DNA from 4 places in the Leclercia pneumoniae genome. Region 1 is predicted to be linked to each of the others. Evidence: predicted binding sites of a transcription regulator. Region 1 holds the regulator's gene; each other region holds the start of a gene.
The links. Region 1 encodes CRP, which controls carbon source genes, mostly activating them, when cyclic AMP is high. Its sites were predicted from a motif close to ATGTGANNNNNNTCACAT; they were not measured.
Positions count from the first base shown of each region.

Region 2: the regulator CRP is predicted to act here: its motif matches at 2,725-2,742, upstream of JZ655_RS10875 (iron-containing alcohol dehydrogenase).
Region 3: the regulator CRP is predicted to act here: its motif matches at 2,474-2,491, upstream of JZ655_RS07535 (maltoporin).
Region 4: the regulator CRP is predicted to act here: its motif matches at 1,569-1,586, upstream of msrB (peptide-methionine (R)-S-oxide reductase MsrB).

Region 1 is NZ_CP071383.1:3,933,690-3,937,872, forward strand. It holds gene JZ655_RS19175 (YheU family protein) at 1-33, shown strand, start outside; gene JZ655_RS19180 (phosphoribulokinase) at 64-933, shown strand; gene JZ655_RS19185 (OsmC family protein) at 1,000-1,404, opposite strand; gene crp (cAMP-activated global transcriptional regulator CRP) at 1,715-2,347, shown strand; gene JZ655_RS19195 (YccS/YhfK family putative transporter) at 2,405-4,183, shown strand, end outside.
Region 2 is NZ_CP071383.1:2,255,809-2,259,991, reverse strand. It holds gene JZ655_RS10885 (sodium:solute symporter family protein) at 1-501, opposite strand, end outside; gene JZ655_RS10880 (dihydrodipicolinate synthase family protein) at 578-1,462, opposite strand; gene JZ655_RS10875 (iron-containing alcohol dehydrogenase) at 1,480-2,625, opposite strand; gene dtnK (D-threonate kinase) at 2,798-4,015, shown strand; gene JZ655_RS10865 (D-threonate 4-phosphate dehydrogenase) at 4,008-4,183, shown strand, end outside.
Region 3 is NZ_CP071383.1:1,604,864-1,609,046, forward strand. It holds gene JZ655_RS07525 (beta-galactosidase) at 1-620, shown strand, start outside; gene JZ655_RS07530 (PTS sugar transporter subunit IIB) at 764-1,012, shown strand; gene JZ655_RS07535 (maltoporin) at 1,118-2,383, opposite strand; gene JZ655_RS07540 (LacI family DNA-binding transcriptional regulator) at 2,653-3,729, shown strand; gene JZ655_RS07545 (VOC family protein) at 3,897-4,183, shown strand, end outside.
Region 4 is NZ_CP071383.1:1,802,419-1,806,601, reverse strand. It holds gene pncA (bifunctional nicotinamidase/pyrazinamidase) at 29-670, shown strand; gene JZ655_RS08660 (YeaC family protein) at 720-995, opposite strand; gene msrB (peptide-methionine (R)-S-oxide reductase MsrB) at 1,038-1,451, opposite strand; gene gapA (glyceraldehyde-3-phosphate dehydrogenase) at 1,793-2,788, shown strand; gene JZ655_RS08645 (D-hexose-6-phosphate mutarotase) at 2,862-3,746, shown strand; partial or broken gene JZ655_RS08640 (aldo/keto reductase) at 3,789-4,183, opposite strand, start outside.

The DNA.
Region 1 (4,183 bases):
AACGTCATGCCCCGCAATCAATTTCGCGGTTAATCGCTTCATCTTTCTACTCAGGGAGTTGCTATGTCCGCCAGACATCCGGTTATTGCCGTCACAGGATCGAGTGGTGCAGGCACCACCACTACCAGCCTCGCCTTTCGTAAAATCTTCTCTCAGCTTCATTTAAGCGCCGCAGAGGTCGAGGGTGACAGCTTTCACCGCTACACCCGTCCTGAGATGGACATGGCCATTCGTAAAGCGCGCGATCTGGGTAAGCACATCAGCTATTTCGGCCCGGAAGCGAACGATTTCGGCCTGCTGGAGCAAACCTTTCTCGAGTATGGCCTGAGCGGTAAAGGACAGTCACGCAAATACCTGCACACCTATGACGAAGCGGTGCCCTGGAATCAGGTGCCGGGCACCTTCACCCCCTGGCAGCCGCTGCCGGAGCCGACGGATGTGCTGTTTTACGAAGGGCTGCACGGCGGCGTGGTCACGCCACAGCACGACGTGGCGCGCCATGTTGACCTGCTGGTGGGCGTGGTGCCTATCGTTAACCTCGAGTGGATTCAGAAACTGACCCGCGATACCAGCGAGCGTGGACATTCGCGTGAGGCGGTGATGGACTCCGTGGTGCGCTCGATGGAAGACTATATCAATTTCCTGACGCCGCAGTTCTCGCGCACCCACATCAACTTCCAGCGCGTCCCTACAGTGGACACCTCTAACCCCTTTGCGGCTAAAGCCATCCCCTCTCTGGATGAGAGCTTTGTGGTGATCCATTTCCGCAACCTGGAGGATATCGACTATCCCTGGCTGCTGGCGATGCTGCAGGGCTCATTTATTTCGCACATGAATACGCTGGTCGTGCCGGGCGGGAAGATGGGGCTGGCGATGGAGCTGATTATGACGCCGCTGGTGCAAAGATTGATGGAAGGGAAGAAGATCGCATAAGCCTGGTCCCTCTCCCTGTGGGAGAGGGTTAGGGTGAGGGCATCAACACGCACGATGCCCGATAAATTACGCTTCGATCACCTCATACGAATGCGTAATATTCACCGCTTTCTCCAGCATCAACGCCACGGAGCAATACTTCTCTGCTGACAGATCCACGGCGCGGGAGACCGCCGCGTCTTTCAGTTCTTTACCCGTGACAATGAAGTGCAGGTTGATATGCGTGAACAGGCGCGGCGCCTCTTCACGGCGTTCCGAGGTCAGTTTCACTTCGCAGTTTGTCACCTCATGGCGACCTTTTTGCAGGATAGAAACCACATCAATTGCGCTGCAACCGCCAGCGGCCATCAGCACCATCTCCATCGGGCTTGGCGCCTTATCTCCGGAGTTGCCGTCCATCAAAATCTGGTGCCCTGAAGCCGACTCGCCCAGGAACGTTAAGCCCTCAACCCATTTCACACGCGCTTGCATTGTAGTTAACTCCGAAGTTGCAATTTTCCTGACAGATTACGCGCCAGTAACAATTCTGGCAACGGAAGGCGACCTGTATCAAGCTGAAGCGAGACACCAGGAGACAGGCGGCTAAAGCTATGCTAAAACAGTCTGGATGCTACAGTAATACATTGACATTACGCATGTATGCAGAGGACATCACACATTACAGGCTGCTGAATATTGTGACAGCCCGATTCCCAGGAATGGGGAAGAATTCGATTGCAACCCCAGAGTGAAGGCGTCCATCCCGGCTCTGGAGACAGCTTATAACAGAGGATAACAGCGCATGGTGCTTGGCAAACCGCAAACAGACCCGACTCTCGAATGGTTCTTGTCTCATTGCCACATTCATAAGTACCCATCGAAGAGCACGCTGATTCACCAGGGTGAAAAAGCGGAAACGTTGTATTACATCGTTAAAGGCTCCGTGGCCGTGTTGATCAAAGATGAAGAAGGGAAAGAGATGATCCTTTCTTATCTGAACCAGGGCGACTTTATTGGCGAACTGGGCCTGTTTGAAGAAGGTCAGGAACGTAGCGCCTGGGTACGGGCAAAAACCGCGTGTGAAGTGGCTGAGATCTCCTACAAGAAGTTCCGCCAGTTGATCCAGGTGAACCCGGACATTCTGATGCGCCTCTCCTCGCAGATGGCACGCCGCCTGCAGGTGACTTCTGAGAAAGTGGGTAACCTCGCCTTCCTGGACGTGACCGGCCGTATCGCTCAGACGCTGCTGAATCTGGCAAAACAACCTGACGCGATGACCCATCCGGATGGTATGCAGATCAAAATCACCCGTCAGGAGATTGGTCAGATTGTGGGTTGTTCCCGCGAAACCGTTGGCCGTATTCTGAAAATGCTGGAAGATCAGAACCTGATCTCCGCCCACGGTAAAACGATCGTGGTTTACGGGACGCGTTAATTCCGAAAGAACGGCGTGCCATCGCAAGATGTCACGCCGTTTTTGTCTCTGGCATCTATGTGGCGCAGGCTGATTTATCACCCGGAAGTTAACTACGCACTTCGACAAACGCTGGTGCTGTGTCTTCCTGTGGCCGTCGGTCTGATTCTCGGCCACCTGCAACAGGGTCTGCTCTTCTCTCTCGTGCCTGCCTGCTGCAACATCGCAGGGCTGGATACCCCCCATAAACGCTTTTTCAAACGTCTGATCGTTGGCGGCTCGCTCTTTGCCGGCTGTAGTCTCGCCGTCCAGTTACTTCTGGCCCGCGACATCCCCCTGCCCCTGATTCTCACCCTGCTGGCGATGACGCTAGGGGTGACGGCAGAGATCAGCTCTTTGCATGCCAGGCTGCTACCCGCCTCGCTGATTGCCGCCATCTTTACCCTGAGCCTGGCGGGCAATATGCCGGTGTGGGAGCCGTTGCTGATCTATACGCTGGGCACGCTCTGGTATGGGCTATTTAACTGGTTCTGGTTCTGGATGTGGCGCGAACAGCCGCTGCGGGAATCGCTGAGCTTGCTGTACCGCCAGCTCGCTGACTACTGCGAAGCGAAATATACCCTGCTCACCCAGCATACCGACCCGGAAAAATCCCTGCCGCCGCTGCTGGCCCGCCAGCAGAAGGTGGTGGATCTTATCAGCCAGTGTTATCAGCAGCTACACATGCTGGCAGCTAACAGAAATCACGAATACAAACGTCTGTTGCGAACCTTCCAGGTCGGGCTCGACTTGCAGGAGCATATCTCCGTCAGCCTGCATCACCCGGAAGAGGTGCAAAAGCTGGTGGAACGCAGCCACGCCGAAGCCGTGATCAGATGGAATGCCCAGACCGTCGCCGCACGCCTGCGTGTACTCTCGGATAATATTCTCTATCACCGCTACCCCACCCGCTTCAGCATGGACAAGCAGCTGGGCGCGCTGGAGAAAATCGCCCGGCAGCACCCGGAAAACCCGGTTGGGCAGTTCTGTGCCTGGCACTTTAGCCGCATCGCCCGCGTACTACGTACCCAGCGTCCGCTCTACTCGCGCGACCTGATGGCCGATAAGCAAAAACGTCTGCCGCTCTTCCCGGCGCTGAAAAGTTATCTGTCGCTCAAGTCTTCCGCGCTGCGCAATGCCGCACGCATCAGCGTCATGCTCAGCATCGCCAGCCTGATGGGGATGGCCCTCCATTTACCGAAGCCCTACTGGATCCTTATGACCGTTCTGCTGGTCACGCAAAACGGCTACGGGGCGACGCGGGTACGCATATTCCACCGGGCAGGCGGTACCCTGGCAGGGCTGATTATCGCGGGTGCCACGCTGCACTTCCACGTGCCGGAGGGCTTTACGTTACTGAGCATGCTGCTGATTACGCTGGTGAGCTACCTGATCATTCGTAAAAACTACGGCTGGGCGACGGTCGGCTTTACGGTGACCGCGGTATACACGCTGCAGCTCCTCACGCTGAACGGCGATCAATTTATCATCGCCCGTCTCGCAGACACGCTGATAGGCTGTTTAATCGCTTTTGGCGGCATGGTGTGGTTGTGGCCGCAGTGGCAAAGCGGGTTGCTACGACAGAACGCCCACGATGCGCTGGAAGCCGACCAGGAGGCTATTCGCCTGATCCTGAGCAGTGACCCTCAGCCAACACCGCTTGCCTGGCAGCGCATGAAGGTGAACCAGGCGCACAACGCCCTGTTCAACTCGCTGAATCAGGCGATGCAGGAACCGGGGTTCAATTCACACTACCTGGCCGACATGAAGCTGTGGGTCACGCACAGCCAGTTCATCGTAGAACATATCAATGCCATG
Region 2 (4,183 bases), 1.7 Mb from region 1:
GGTACTGACGATGGCGGTGATAAAGGCGGCAACAGGCAAGTTCACCTTCAGTACCGTCGAAATCGCCGCCGCGCCGCTCACGTAGTTACCCACGTTCACCAGCAGCAGGGCGTAGATCATAATGATGGAGATAATGTTTTTGGTGCTGGTGCCGTATTTTTCGGCAATCGCCCCGGAGATGGTGATCTTGCCGGTGCTGTAGATGCGTTTCACCAGCAGCAGCCCAAACAGCGGGAAGCCGATAGCCGCGCCGATGACTGACCAGGAGGCGGCAAAGCCATCTTCAAACGCCGCCTGCGCGGTACCGATCGTGGATTTCGCACCAATGTATTCCGACATCAGCAGGATCCCGACGATAAACGCCGGCATCGCGCGCGAGCCTTCCATAAAATCGCCGGTGTTTTTACTGCGTAACCGGAACGTCAGCCAGGTAGTAAACAGAATGTAGACAATCACAATGCCTACGATGATGAGGGTATCTTCAGCGGTAAAGTTGTTCATCTTAGCCTCTCTTCAGGGCGTATGAATCCTGGGCGCAGAGGGCACCCGAATTCTTATGGACGAAAGCAAACGCCGGTTACTGCAGTGACTTCGTCACTATCTGGCGGATCTGTTCTGTTTGTTGCGCATCGAAAGCCACCGCGTAGCGGCTCTCTCCCACCTCTTCACCCATGACCTGCAGCGCTTTTTTCACGGCCGCAGGCGAAAAAGCGACGCTGTACAGTCGGGTACGGAGATCGGTCACGCTCTCCTGGGCCTGCCGCGAGCCCGCGATATCCCCGGCACGAAAACGTGCCCAGATGGCGTTGATTTCGTTCGGCGCCACGTTCGCCAGGCCAGAAATACAGGCGGAGCATCCTTCAACAAAGCCCTGATGAATGAGCGAATCCGGGCCATTCAGCACGTCAAAACCGTCAATATCTTCAACGGCTTTCAGAAAACCGCTCAGGCTCTCATGGCTCCCCGCGCTGTCTTTAATGCCGATAATATTGGGATGAGCGGCCAGCGCCCGGGCCGTCTCAGGCGCGATGGTGTTGCCGGTTCGCGCCGGGATGTTGTAGAGGAACACCGGTACGTTCAGCGCATCGGCAATGGTGGTGTAGTGGGCGATCAATTCAGCCTGGGTGAGCGGAACGAACCACGGAGTGATAACGGAGACCGCGTCCACCCCCAGCGCCTCGACCTGTTTACCCAGACGAATCGTTGCCCGGGTCGAAATTTCGCCAATATGTGCCACCACCGGTGCGCGCCCGGCCACCTCTTCCACGCAGGTGCGGGTGACGGCCACTTTTTCCTCTTCGGTCAGCACAAAGAACTCTCCGTTAGTACCGCCACAAAAGATGCCGTTGCCCGCCGCCAGCTGACGCTGGATCTGACGTTTTAGTCCCGGCAGGTGCAGCGCCCCGTCGTCGGTGAAGGGGGTGACGATCGCCGTCAGCACGCCCTCAATGTTGTTACGCATTACACACTCCTTTGAAGTTAACTGGCTGGAAACAGAGTCTGATAAATACCTGCGACCTCGGCATGGCTGACCTGGCGCGGGGCATTATTCATCAGACGTTTTACGTTCAGGGCGGCATCGCTCAGAGAGGCGATGTCATCGCGCGGGACCCCCAACGTTTCGAGGTTGTCGGGTAAATTCAGGCGACGTACCAGGGCGGCGAAGTAGTCCACCAGCGCGTGCGACTTCTCTTCCATCGACAGGGAGGTGTCGGCGCCGGGAACCAGATCCCACACTTGTGCAAATTTCTCAACGGCATCCGGACGAACCACGCGCATGCAGGGGGCCAGCAAAATGGCATTCGCCACGCCATGGGGCAGATGGTACGTCCCGCCCAGAGGATAAGAGAGGGCATGAACCAGATGGGTGCCCGCATGGGCAATGGCGACGCCGCCGTAGTAAGAGGCCCACAACATCTCCAGCTTCGCGGCCAGGTTGTGCGGCTCGGCGCAGGCGGTTTCAATGTTGTTCAACAATTTGCGCAGCCCCGTCAGCGCCGCGTTATCGCTTACCGGGTTGGCCACGGTTGCGGTGAAACACTCAATCAGATGGCAGAGGGCATCAATACCCGTTGAAGAGGCAATATGCGGCGGCATGCTGGTCGTTAACTCCGGCAGCAGCGCGACATAATCTGGCAGCAGCACGGGGGAAATGATGCCAACCTTGGTGCTCTGCTCGGGAATCGCGAGAATCGCGTTTGGCGTTGCCTCGGAACCGGTGCCGGCGCTGGCCGGAATCAGCAACGAGGGGAGGCGAACCTGCGGTTTTTCGCCTGCCAGCAGGGTATCCAGCCCAGGGGAGTGGGGATGACACAGCACCGAAAGCAGTTTGGCCACATCCAGTACGCTGCCGCCACCTACGCCGACCACCAGATCGAAGGCGGTCTCTTTTGTTTCAGCCAGCAGGGCGCGCACGTCGTGGCTGGTGGGCTCGGGTGGCACACTGTCAATCACGCTGAGCTGGCGGCCATCGGCCTCCAGCAGGCTGCGGATGGAGCGGGCGGCGTCAAGACGGGCGATATTGCCGTCGGTGACCAGTAATAGACGCGTTTTACCTGCCAGCAGGGGGGCAATGGCGGGGATAGCGCCCGCGCCGCTGATGATCGTACTGTTGATGGTTAACACATGAATCTCCTGTTGCTGTGTCTGTGATTGATTTCGCTCATTACAAGACAATCACAGTCATCGTGTCCTTAAATTTATAATTTATTCACGAACTGAATAACTTGATCTTGCTCACATATAATCAATCATGATTGAATATAATCATTAACAAGAAATACAAACCGGAGTGGGGATGAAAGTGAACAGCAAAAGAGAGGTCGTAGTCATTGCCGATGACTTTACCGGGGCTAACGATGCGGGGGTGAGCCTGGCGTTGCGCGGTAAAAAAGTCAGTGTGGCGTTTCAGACCCCCTTTACCGGTCATGCCGACGCGCTGGTTATTAATAGCGATAGCCGGGCGCTAACGGCATCAGAGGCCGCTGAAAAGGTGGCGGGCTATGGTGCTGAAATGCGCCAGGCACAGTGGCAGGTGAAAAAAATCGACTCCACCCTGCGGGGTAATCCCGGGGCGGAAGTGGAGGCGCTTCTGCAGGCGACCGGCCAGCGTCAGGCGATTATCGCGCCGGCGTTTCCGCAGGCCGGGCGTACCACCGAGCAGGGTGTCTGTCGCGTGTTCGGCCTACCGGTGACGGAAACCGAATTCGCCAGCGACCCCAAAACGCCCGTGCGTCATGCGCAGATTGCCGCAGTGCTGGCAGAGCAGACGGCGCTGTCAAGCCAGGTGGTTACGGCGTCGACCCTGGCCGCAGCCCTGACTGGCGACACCCGATTACTGATTGTGGATGCCCAGAGCGATGACGATCTGGATCAGATCATGGCCGTAGCCGCAGCCTGCGACCCGCGTCCGTTGCTGGTGGGTTCCGCCGGACTGTGTGATGCCCTGGCGCGTCACCTGGCGCGTCCGCGTCCTTTATTGGCGGTGGTTGGCTCGATGAGTGAAATCGCGCAAAAGCAGATTCTGCGAGTACGCCAGCAGCAGAACGTCCGCTCTATCTTTATCGACATCACCGATCTCTTTCGCGACGGAATAAGCGGTTATGCGCAGCAGATTAGTGTGGCGCTGGCGGCTGGAGAACACTGCGTGGTGCACACCTGTTCCGATCACGCCGCGCGTCATCAAATTGACGTGCTGTGCCAACAGTACGAGCTGAGTCGTGCGGAGCTGGGTGAGCAAATCAGCACATGTCTGGGCGCGCTCACGAGCCAGGTGCTGGAGAGCAGTAACCCGGCAGCGTTATATGTCTCCGGGGGGGATGTGGCAATGGCGGTAGCCAGTGCGCTTCACGCCGAAGGGTTTGAAATCACCGGGCAGGTGGCGCGCTGCGTACCCTTCGGTCGGTTTTTAGGTTGTCGCTGGCAGGGGCCAGTCATGACCAAAGCGGGCGGTTTTGGTAGTGAAACCATGCTGCTTGAGGTTCTGCATTTTATCGAGGAGAAGATGAGTGACTAATATCATTGCTGTAACGATGGGCGACCCGGCGGGCATCGGCCCGGAGATCATTATCAAATCCCTGACCGGGGGGGAACTCTCTGGTGCACCGATCGTGGTGGTGGGATGCGCAGTGACGCTGCAGCGCGTACTGGAGAAGGGCATTACACCTGCGGCCGAATTACGGAT
Region 3 (4,183 bases), 2.1 Mb from region 1:
AAGCCTTTGTGGCCGAGGGGGGGCATCTGGTTACGACCTACTGGAGCGGCATTGTGGATGAAACCGATCTCTGCTTTACGGGCGGCTTCCCTGGCCCGCTGCGCAAGCTGCTCGGGATCTGGGCGGAAGAGATCGACTGTCTGGGCGAGGGGGAACGTAACCTGGTGCAGGGGCTGGCGGGCAATGCGTCGGGTCTGCAGGGGCCGTACCAGGTGCGTCATCTCTGCGAGCTGATCCACACTGAAACCGCCCAGGCGCTGGCGACCTACCGGGATGATTTTTATGCCGGTCGACCGGCGGTAACGGTTAACCGATTTGGCAACGGCAAAGCCTGGCACGTGGCGTCGCGCAACGATCTGCAATTCCAGCGTGACTTCTTCGCCGGCATTATTAACGAACTGGCGCTGCCGCAGGCCGTCGATGCTGACTTCCCGCCGGGCGTGGTGGCTACCGCCCGTACTGATGGCGAGAGCACCTGGGTGTTTGTGCAGAACTTCACGGCGCAGCAGCAACTGGTCACGCTGCCAGAGGGCTATACCGACAGTATGACCGATGCTGCGGCGGTGGGCGAAACCGTGCTCCTGCCGTGGGATTGTCGCGTGCTGAAGCGCAGGGCATAACGCCCGGCGCCACGCATAACACGCCTGCTCAAATGAGCAGGCATTTTTTTACCCCTGGATACCCTAAATCATTCGGCTTGCAGACCAGGATGCGTATCGCGTTTGCAGCGTGAAGGATGACGGATATAACTGAGAGGCTACTGATGGATACCAAAATCACTCAGCGTTTAATTCCGGCGTTTGGCGGAGAAGAGAATATCGAACATATCGAAGCCTGTATTACCCGCCTGCGCGTCACGGTAAAAGATTTAAATAAGGTTGACTCGCAGGCAATACAGGAGGAGGGGGCGTTAGGGGTCATTATTATTGGGCAACAAGTCCATGCGATATTTGGCCGACAATCCGATACCTTGCGCCAATTACTCGACGACCATTTTAATGGCCGTAAATAAATAAAAAAAACGGGATAGCCAATAAATGGTTATCCCGTAAAGGCCAAAATAACTACCCAGTGTTGGAGATAAAATAATGATAACAGGCAAATCAGAGAATAATGCTTACCACCAGGCTTCAACCTGGATGCCAAAGTTCCAGTTATTATTCGCGGTGCCATCCTGGAATGATTGACCCTTCTCAGAGTCATTCAGATAAGAGGCAAACACGCGCAGTTCCGGACGCGACATAAAATCAGGGCCATCCGCCAGACCCAGAGCGATGGTGTACTTCTCGCCGCTCTGTTTGTATTTCGCGCCGTCGGTGTAGGTGTCTTTCTGATAGAACCCGCCTACCTCGCCGATAAGACGCACATACTCCGTAAACTGATACTGCGCGCGGCCGACGAGGGAGATCAGGCGTGACTTCTCGGTGTAGAGGGTGGTGTCATCCGCCGAGCCCCAGGTGAGAACGTGGTTGAAAGAGAGCTTATCGGTGATGGGAATCAAGCCGGTGTTGATAACACGGTAACCCGAAGCATCGTTGACATAGTTCCACATGTCATACCAGCCTCCGCCCTGAGAGACCATATTCTGCGCCAGCCCTTTGTTGGCATACTGCAGCACCAGCTTGTTATAGCCGCCCAGCATCTCCTGGCTAATCTCGCCGGTGACCATCACGCCGTTATCAGCGTCATACAAGCCGCCGTACTCTTTCTGCTTGTTGGTGGGGTTTGGCATCGCGTAATCGATGCCCACTTCGGTCCACGCGCCTGCCCAGGGTTTCCAGCCGGCGTAGCGTACGTCGATATAGTTGATGTTGACATCGTTGTCGCCATCCACGCGGTAATCCACGTCATTGGCATCGCCACGGATCCACGCCACGGAGATGGCACCGGGGCCGAGGGTGTAGTTTTCAATACCGGCACCGGCGCCGGAAATGTTCCAGTATTTGGTATCGATGATGTGCAGGTCATGACGCTGGTAATAGCGTTTACCGCCCCAAATTACCGCGTTAGGATCGCCCGGGATCAGCCCTTTGATCTGCAGGTTGAGCTGACGCAAGCCGAACTCGGCGTCGTCATCCAGGGTCGATTCGTTGTCATTCGAGCCATCGGACACCATGCTGACCATACTGTCGAGGTAAAAACTGACATCGTTCTTCTTGTAAACTTCTGAGCCTAACTCCAGCTCACCGTAGGTGTCGGTCTCGTTACCCAGACGACCAATCTTGTTTTTTTGCCACTCTTCCATCCCGCCATCCCGCGAGACGCCCACACCAGAGCGAAGATATCCATGGAAATCAATAGGTACTGAAGACGCCGCTAACAGCGAAGGTGAGGCCAGCGCAGCCGCCAACGCAACGGATACAGAGCGGATCGTAGTGTTCATTGTAACCCTCTTATTGTTTTGTAATACGTTCACAAATCCGCTGTCATAAAATGCCTAAACTCTTTTCGTGGCAATTGTGATGTCATAAATGTGTGATTAAGTGCAAATAAAACAGCGAGATTTGTTACGAGAGATGAGATTCAGACAGAAATGTGGCAATGTGATCGTCATACTTTTTTAGAGCGTGAGCCGCGCCATGATGCTGCGATGAGCGTTTTTTTAAATGGCCCCTGTTACAATCAAACAATAACGACACAAGGAACCGGACCATGAAGTCGAAAAGCGCGACGTTAGAGGATGTGGCTCGCCATGCGGGCGTCTCCTATCAGACCGTGTCCAGGGTACTGAACAAATCTGCCAATGTATCCGAAGCCACGCGCCATAAGGTGGAGAAAGCCATTGAAATACTGCGTTATGTTCCGAACCGGCTGGCACAGCAACTGGTCGGCAAGCAGACGCAGACCGTAGGGCTGGTCACCATATCTCTGGCCCTGCATGCCCCTTCACAGGTGGCGGCGGCGGTAAAACGCTATGCCAATCTTGAAGGTTACCAGGTGCTGATCTCCATGATCGATGAGAACGTCAACCACAGCATTCAGGATTCGATCAACGAATTGAAGTCTCAGCTGGTAAACAAAGTGATCATCAACGTGCCGCTGGAGGCTGACGAGGCGCAGAAAATCGCGTCAGATAACGACGACATCGTCTGCCTGTTCCTGGATGTTGATCCCTACAGCTCTGTGTTTAACGTTTCGTTTAACCCGGCGGATGGCACGCGCGCCAGCGTGAAATATCTGCATGAACTCGGCCACCGAGAGATCGCGCTGCTGGCGGGACCGGCCAGTTCAGTCTCGGCAGAGCTGCGCCTGAAAAGCTGGGTGGAGACGTTGAAGAGTTATGGCCTGGAGCCTGCCACCATCGTGCGCGGCAACTGGGATGCGCAGAGCGGTTACGCGGGGGCGCTGCAAATGCTGCGTGAGACAGCCCACTTTACCGCCGTGCTGGTGGGGAACGACCAGATGGCGCTGGGGGTGCTAAGCGCCTTCCATCAACATCAGATCCCGATTCCGGGCGAGAAATCGGTGATTGGTTACGATGACACCTATGAAAGCTCATTCTTCTATCCGGCACTGACGACCGTCTCGCTGGATCTGGATCTGCAGGGTAAAGAAGCGGTGCGCCGCATTCTGGACCACGGAGAGGAAAGTACGCTGCGCTTGTCGTCCATCCTACCGGCGCGGCTGGTGGTGCGGCACTCCACCGGCCCGAAAGGGGAGAAGGGTAAAAACCTGCAGGCGCTCGCCGACCAGCTGCGGGCCATTGCCCATCAACTGGAGGAGCGGTAAAGCCCCCTCATTATGGCGACTGGGCAGAGTTGCCTCTGAGCGTGCCTCACGCACAGAGGCGCAAGGGCAGCGGCAGGGAGGTAAGCTCTAATGGACAAATATTTATAAGATTCAGCGATAAACTCAGGCTTCTGACCCCGGAAAATAGCCCAACAGGAGCCCGCTGAATGTTTCCTCACCTGCGCATTGCCAGACCCGTGACCGATCTTGCACGATCTTTCCATATGTACGCCAGCGGCCTGGGGCTGCAAAAGATTGCCGACTTTGACGATCATGACGGCTTTAGCGGCATCATGCTCGGCCGTGCGGGGCTGCACTGGCATATGGAGTTAACCCTCTGTCTGCACCATCCGGTACAGCCTTCCCCGACAGCAGAAGATCTGCTGGTCATGTACTATCCGGAAAAGCAGGCGTGGGAAGAGGCCTGTGAAAAGATGATCGCGGCGGGCTTCAG
Region 4 (4,183 bases), 2.1 Mb from region 1:
ATAAATACGCTGCTTTTAAGGAATGAATATGACGCAACGAGCTTTATTACTGGTTGATCTGCAAAATGATTTTTGCGCAGGCGGCGCGCTGGCGGTAGCAGAAGGCGACAGCACTGTTGATATCGCTAATACGCTTATTGAGTGGTGTAAAGCCCGCGGCGATGCCGTGGTGGCAAGCCAGGACTGGCATCCGGAAAATCACGGTAGCTTTGCCAGCCAGCATGACGTTGAACCTTATAGCCTGGGCGAACTCGACGGGCTGGCACAGACATTCTGGCCGGATCACTGCGTTCAGCAGACCGAAGGCGCTGAGCTCCACCCTTTGCTTAACCAAAAAGCGATTGATGCGGTGTTCCACAAAGGCGAAAACCCGGCCATCGACAGTTATAGCGCATTCTTTGATAACGGCCATCGTCAGAAAACGGCGCTGGATGCGTGGCTGCGTCACCATGAAATCGTTGAGCTTATTGTGCTGGGTCTGGCGACAGATTATTGCGTGAAATTTACCGTGCTGGACGCACTCCAGCTGGGATACACCGTCAATGTGATTACCGATGGCTGCCGCGGCGTCAATCTTCAGCCTCAGGATAGCGCGCAGGCGTTTATGGATATGGCAGCTGCGGGTGCCACCCTGTATACGCTGGAAGACTGGCAAGAGACACAGGCGTAGTCCTTTTGCCGGGCGGTGGTACTTTCACCGCCCGGTACGCATAAACCCATCAGGATTTGAACATGGCAATCGATTTTGGCGCGATGCCGAAATCTTCCTTCAGCTGTTGTTTACTCTTCATCACCATCTGCCCCTGAGTATCAATGGTCATGTGTTGCGCGTCGGTGTTATGCCGCGCCTGCCATAGCATAACCAGTTGCAGGCTGTTCTCTTTCTGGGCCGGGGTCAGCGCCACCCCATCAGGCCATTTTCCCAGCTCAACGGCAGTGACCAGGCGTTGATAAACGTCCTCTGTCATCCCACTAATCATCTCGTCAATATTCATGATTTACCCGGCTCCGGTGGAATAATTTGCTGAATCGATTTTTCAACCTTTAGTCTGGTCGCCATTCTGGTCATCGGTGAAGCTTAACGAGGCAGAATTGACGCAGAAACGCTCCCCTGTTGGCTGAGGGCCGTCCGGGAAAACATGACCGAGGTGGGCATCACAATTTCCGCAGCGGATTTCGATGCGCTGCATACCATGAGAGTTGTCGGTCAGATAGCGGATTGCCTCATCGCTGACGGGCTCATAGAAGCTTGGCCAACCGCAGCCAGAATCGTATTTACTTTCAGAGTTAAACAGCGCAGCATCACACACCAGGCAGTGGTAGATCCCATCACGTTTGTTATGCAGTAAACGCCCGGTGAACGGCGGCTCGGTGCCGTGGTTCTGGGTCACGTAGAACTGCATTTCTGTTAGATTTTTCTTCAGTTCGTCCGGGTTGGATTGATTCGACATAAGCTCATATCTCACGATTGAAAACAGACAACGTTTAGGTCGATTCTAACAAAACATTAACACTGAAGTGTGAACTTTTGTTCTAAACTTAGTCGTTGCGAAAAGGCGGTCGGCCAAATGTGATCTAATCCACATTTTTCTTCGGCCAGCCCTTTAAAATTCACGGCGCAGTCCCCATATGGTTGCAAGCTCCGAGGGAATGTTAGGCGAGTCAATCGCCCAAAGGTCGCGCGAAGGATTGATTTGCCGCAATGATTGACACGATTCCGCTTGACGCTGCGTATGGTTTTTGTAATTTTACAGGCAACCTTTTATTCACTAACAAATAGCTGGTGGAATATATGACTATCAAAGTAGGTATCAACGGTTTTGGCCGTATCGGTCGCATTGTTTTCCGTGCTGCTCAGGAACGTTCTGACATCGAAATCGTTGGTATCAACGATCTGTTGGACGCTGAATACATGGCGTACATGCTGAAGTACGACTCAACCCACGGTCGCTTCAACGGTACTGTTGAAGTTAAAGACGGCCACCTGGTTGTTAACGGCAAAACCATCCGTGTTACTGCTGAAAAAGATCCAGCTAACCTGAAGTGGAACGAAATCGGTGTTGACGTGGTTGCTGAAGCAACCGGTATCTTCCTGACCGACGAAACTGCACGTAAGCACATCACCGCTGGCGCGAAAAAAGTTGTTCTGACTGGTCCTTCCAAAGACAACACCCCAATGTTCGTACGTGGTGCTAACTTCGAAACTTACGCTGGCCAGGATATCGTTTCCAACGCATCCTGCACCACCAACTGCCTGGCACCGCTGGCGAAAGTTATCAACGACAACTTCGGTATCGTTGAAGGTCTGATGACCACCGTACACGCGACCACCGCAACTCAGAAAACCGTTGACGGCCCGTCTCACAAAGACTGGCGTGGCGGCCGTGGCGCGGCTCAGAACATCATCCCATCCTCTACCGGTGCTGCTAAAGCGGTAGGTAAAGTATTGCCAGAACTGAATGGCAAACTGACTGGTATGGCGTTCCGCGTTCCGACTCCTAACGTATCCGTTGTTGACCTGACCGTTCGTCTGGAAAAAGCTGCTTCTTATGAAGAAATTAAGAAAGCAATCAAAGCTGCTTCCGAAGGCGCAATGAAAGGCGTTCTGGGTTACACCGAAGATGACGTTGTTTCTACCGATTTCAACGGCGAAGTATGCACTTCCGTGTTCGATGCTAAAGCAGGTATCGCACTGAACGACAACTTCGTTAAGCTGGTATCCTGGTACGACAACGAAACCGGTTACTCCAACAAAGTACTGGACCTGATCGCTCACATCTCCAAATAAGTTGAGATGAGACACTGATTCAAAAGGCGACTTCGGTCGCCTTTTTTATTGCTTCAAGACAGAGGATTGCTTAATGATTAATAAAATTTTTGCACTTCCGGTAGTCGAAGAACTTACCCCTGTGCTTTCCCGCCGTCAGATTGACGGAGCCGACATCATCGTCGTTGATCACCCGCGCGTAAAAGCCTCCGTAGCGCTGAATGGCGCTCACCTGCTCTCCTGGAAACCAGAAGGTCAAACCGAAGCGCTGTGGCTCAGCGACAACACCTCTTTCAAAAAAGGGGCGGCGATCCGCGGCGGCGTGCCGATTTGCTGGCCGTGGTTTGGCCCGGCGGCACAGTCAGGTTTGCCTGCTCACGGGTTTGCCCGTAATCAGCAGTGGACCTTGAAAGCGCACAATGACGATGAAAATGGTGTGGTACTGACGTTTGAACTGCAGGCAAATGAGGAGACCCGTGCGCTCTGGCCGCACGATTTCACACTCTATGCACGCTTCAAGCTGGGTAAAACCTGTGAAATCGAACTGGAAGCCCACGGCGAATTTGAAACCACCAGCGCCCTGCACACCTATTTCAACGTGGGTGACATCAGCGCGGTCAAGGTGAGTGGATTGGGCGATACCTTTATCGACAAAGTGGATAACGCCAAAGAGGGCAAACTGAGCGACGGCGTGCAGACCTTCCCGGATCGTACCGACCGCGTTTATCTGCATCCGGAAGCGTGCAGCGTCATTCATGACGCCGCGCTGAACCGCAGCGTCGAAGTGGTGCACCATCACCATAGCAACGTTGTGGGCTGGAACCCGGGCCCGGCGCTCTCTGTGAGCATGGCCGACGTACCGGACGAGGGTTATAAGACCTTCGTCTGTGTAGAAACCGCCTGCGTAACATCACCACAGAAGACCAGCGAAGAGAAGCCTTCTCGTCTGGGGCAAACTATTAGCATCATTCAGCGCTAATGATGCCCGCCTCACTCCCCACGGGAGCGGGGCGTTTTACCATCACACCATATCCAGCGGCGTTTTATGGCCAGGCGCCGGAAATGCGTCCGCAAGCATAGCTATCTCTTCGTCAGAGAGCGTAATCTCTAACGCCTGCGCGTTATCCCTGACATGCTCTGGCGAGCCCGCTTTTGGAATCGCTATCACCCCCTGATGACTAATGACCCATGCCAACAGGATCTGCGCCGGCGTGGCGCGATGACGTTATGCTATCTCATTGACCACCGGATGCGTCATTAATCCAGAACGTAATCGCCCGGCCTGAGCCAGGGGGCAGTAAGCCATTACCGGCATCTGCTGTTGCTGACACCAGGGAAGAAGATCGTATTCGATGCCTCGCGAAGCCAGATGATAGAGGACCTGATTTGTCGCGCAGGCCTGCCCTCCGGGCACTT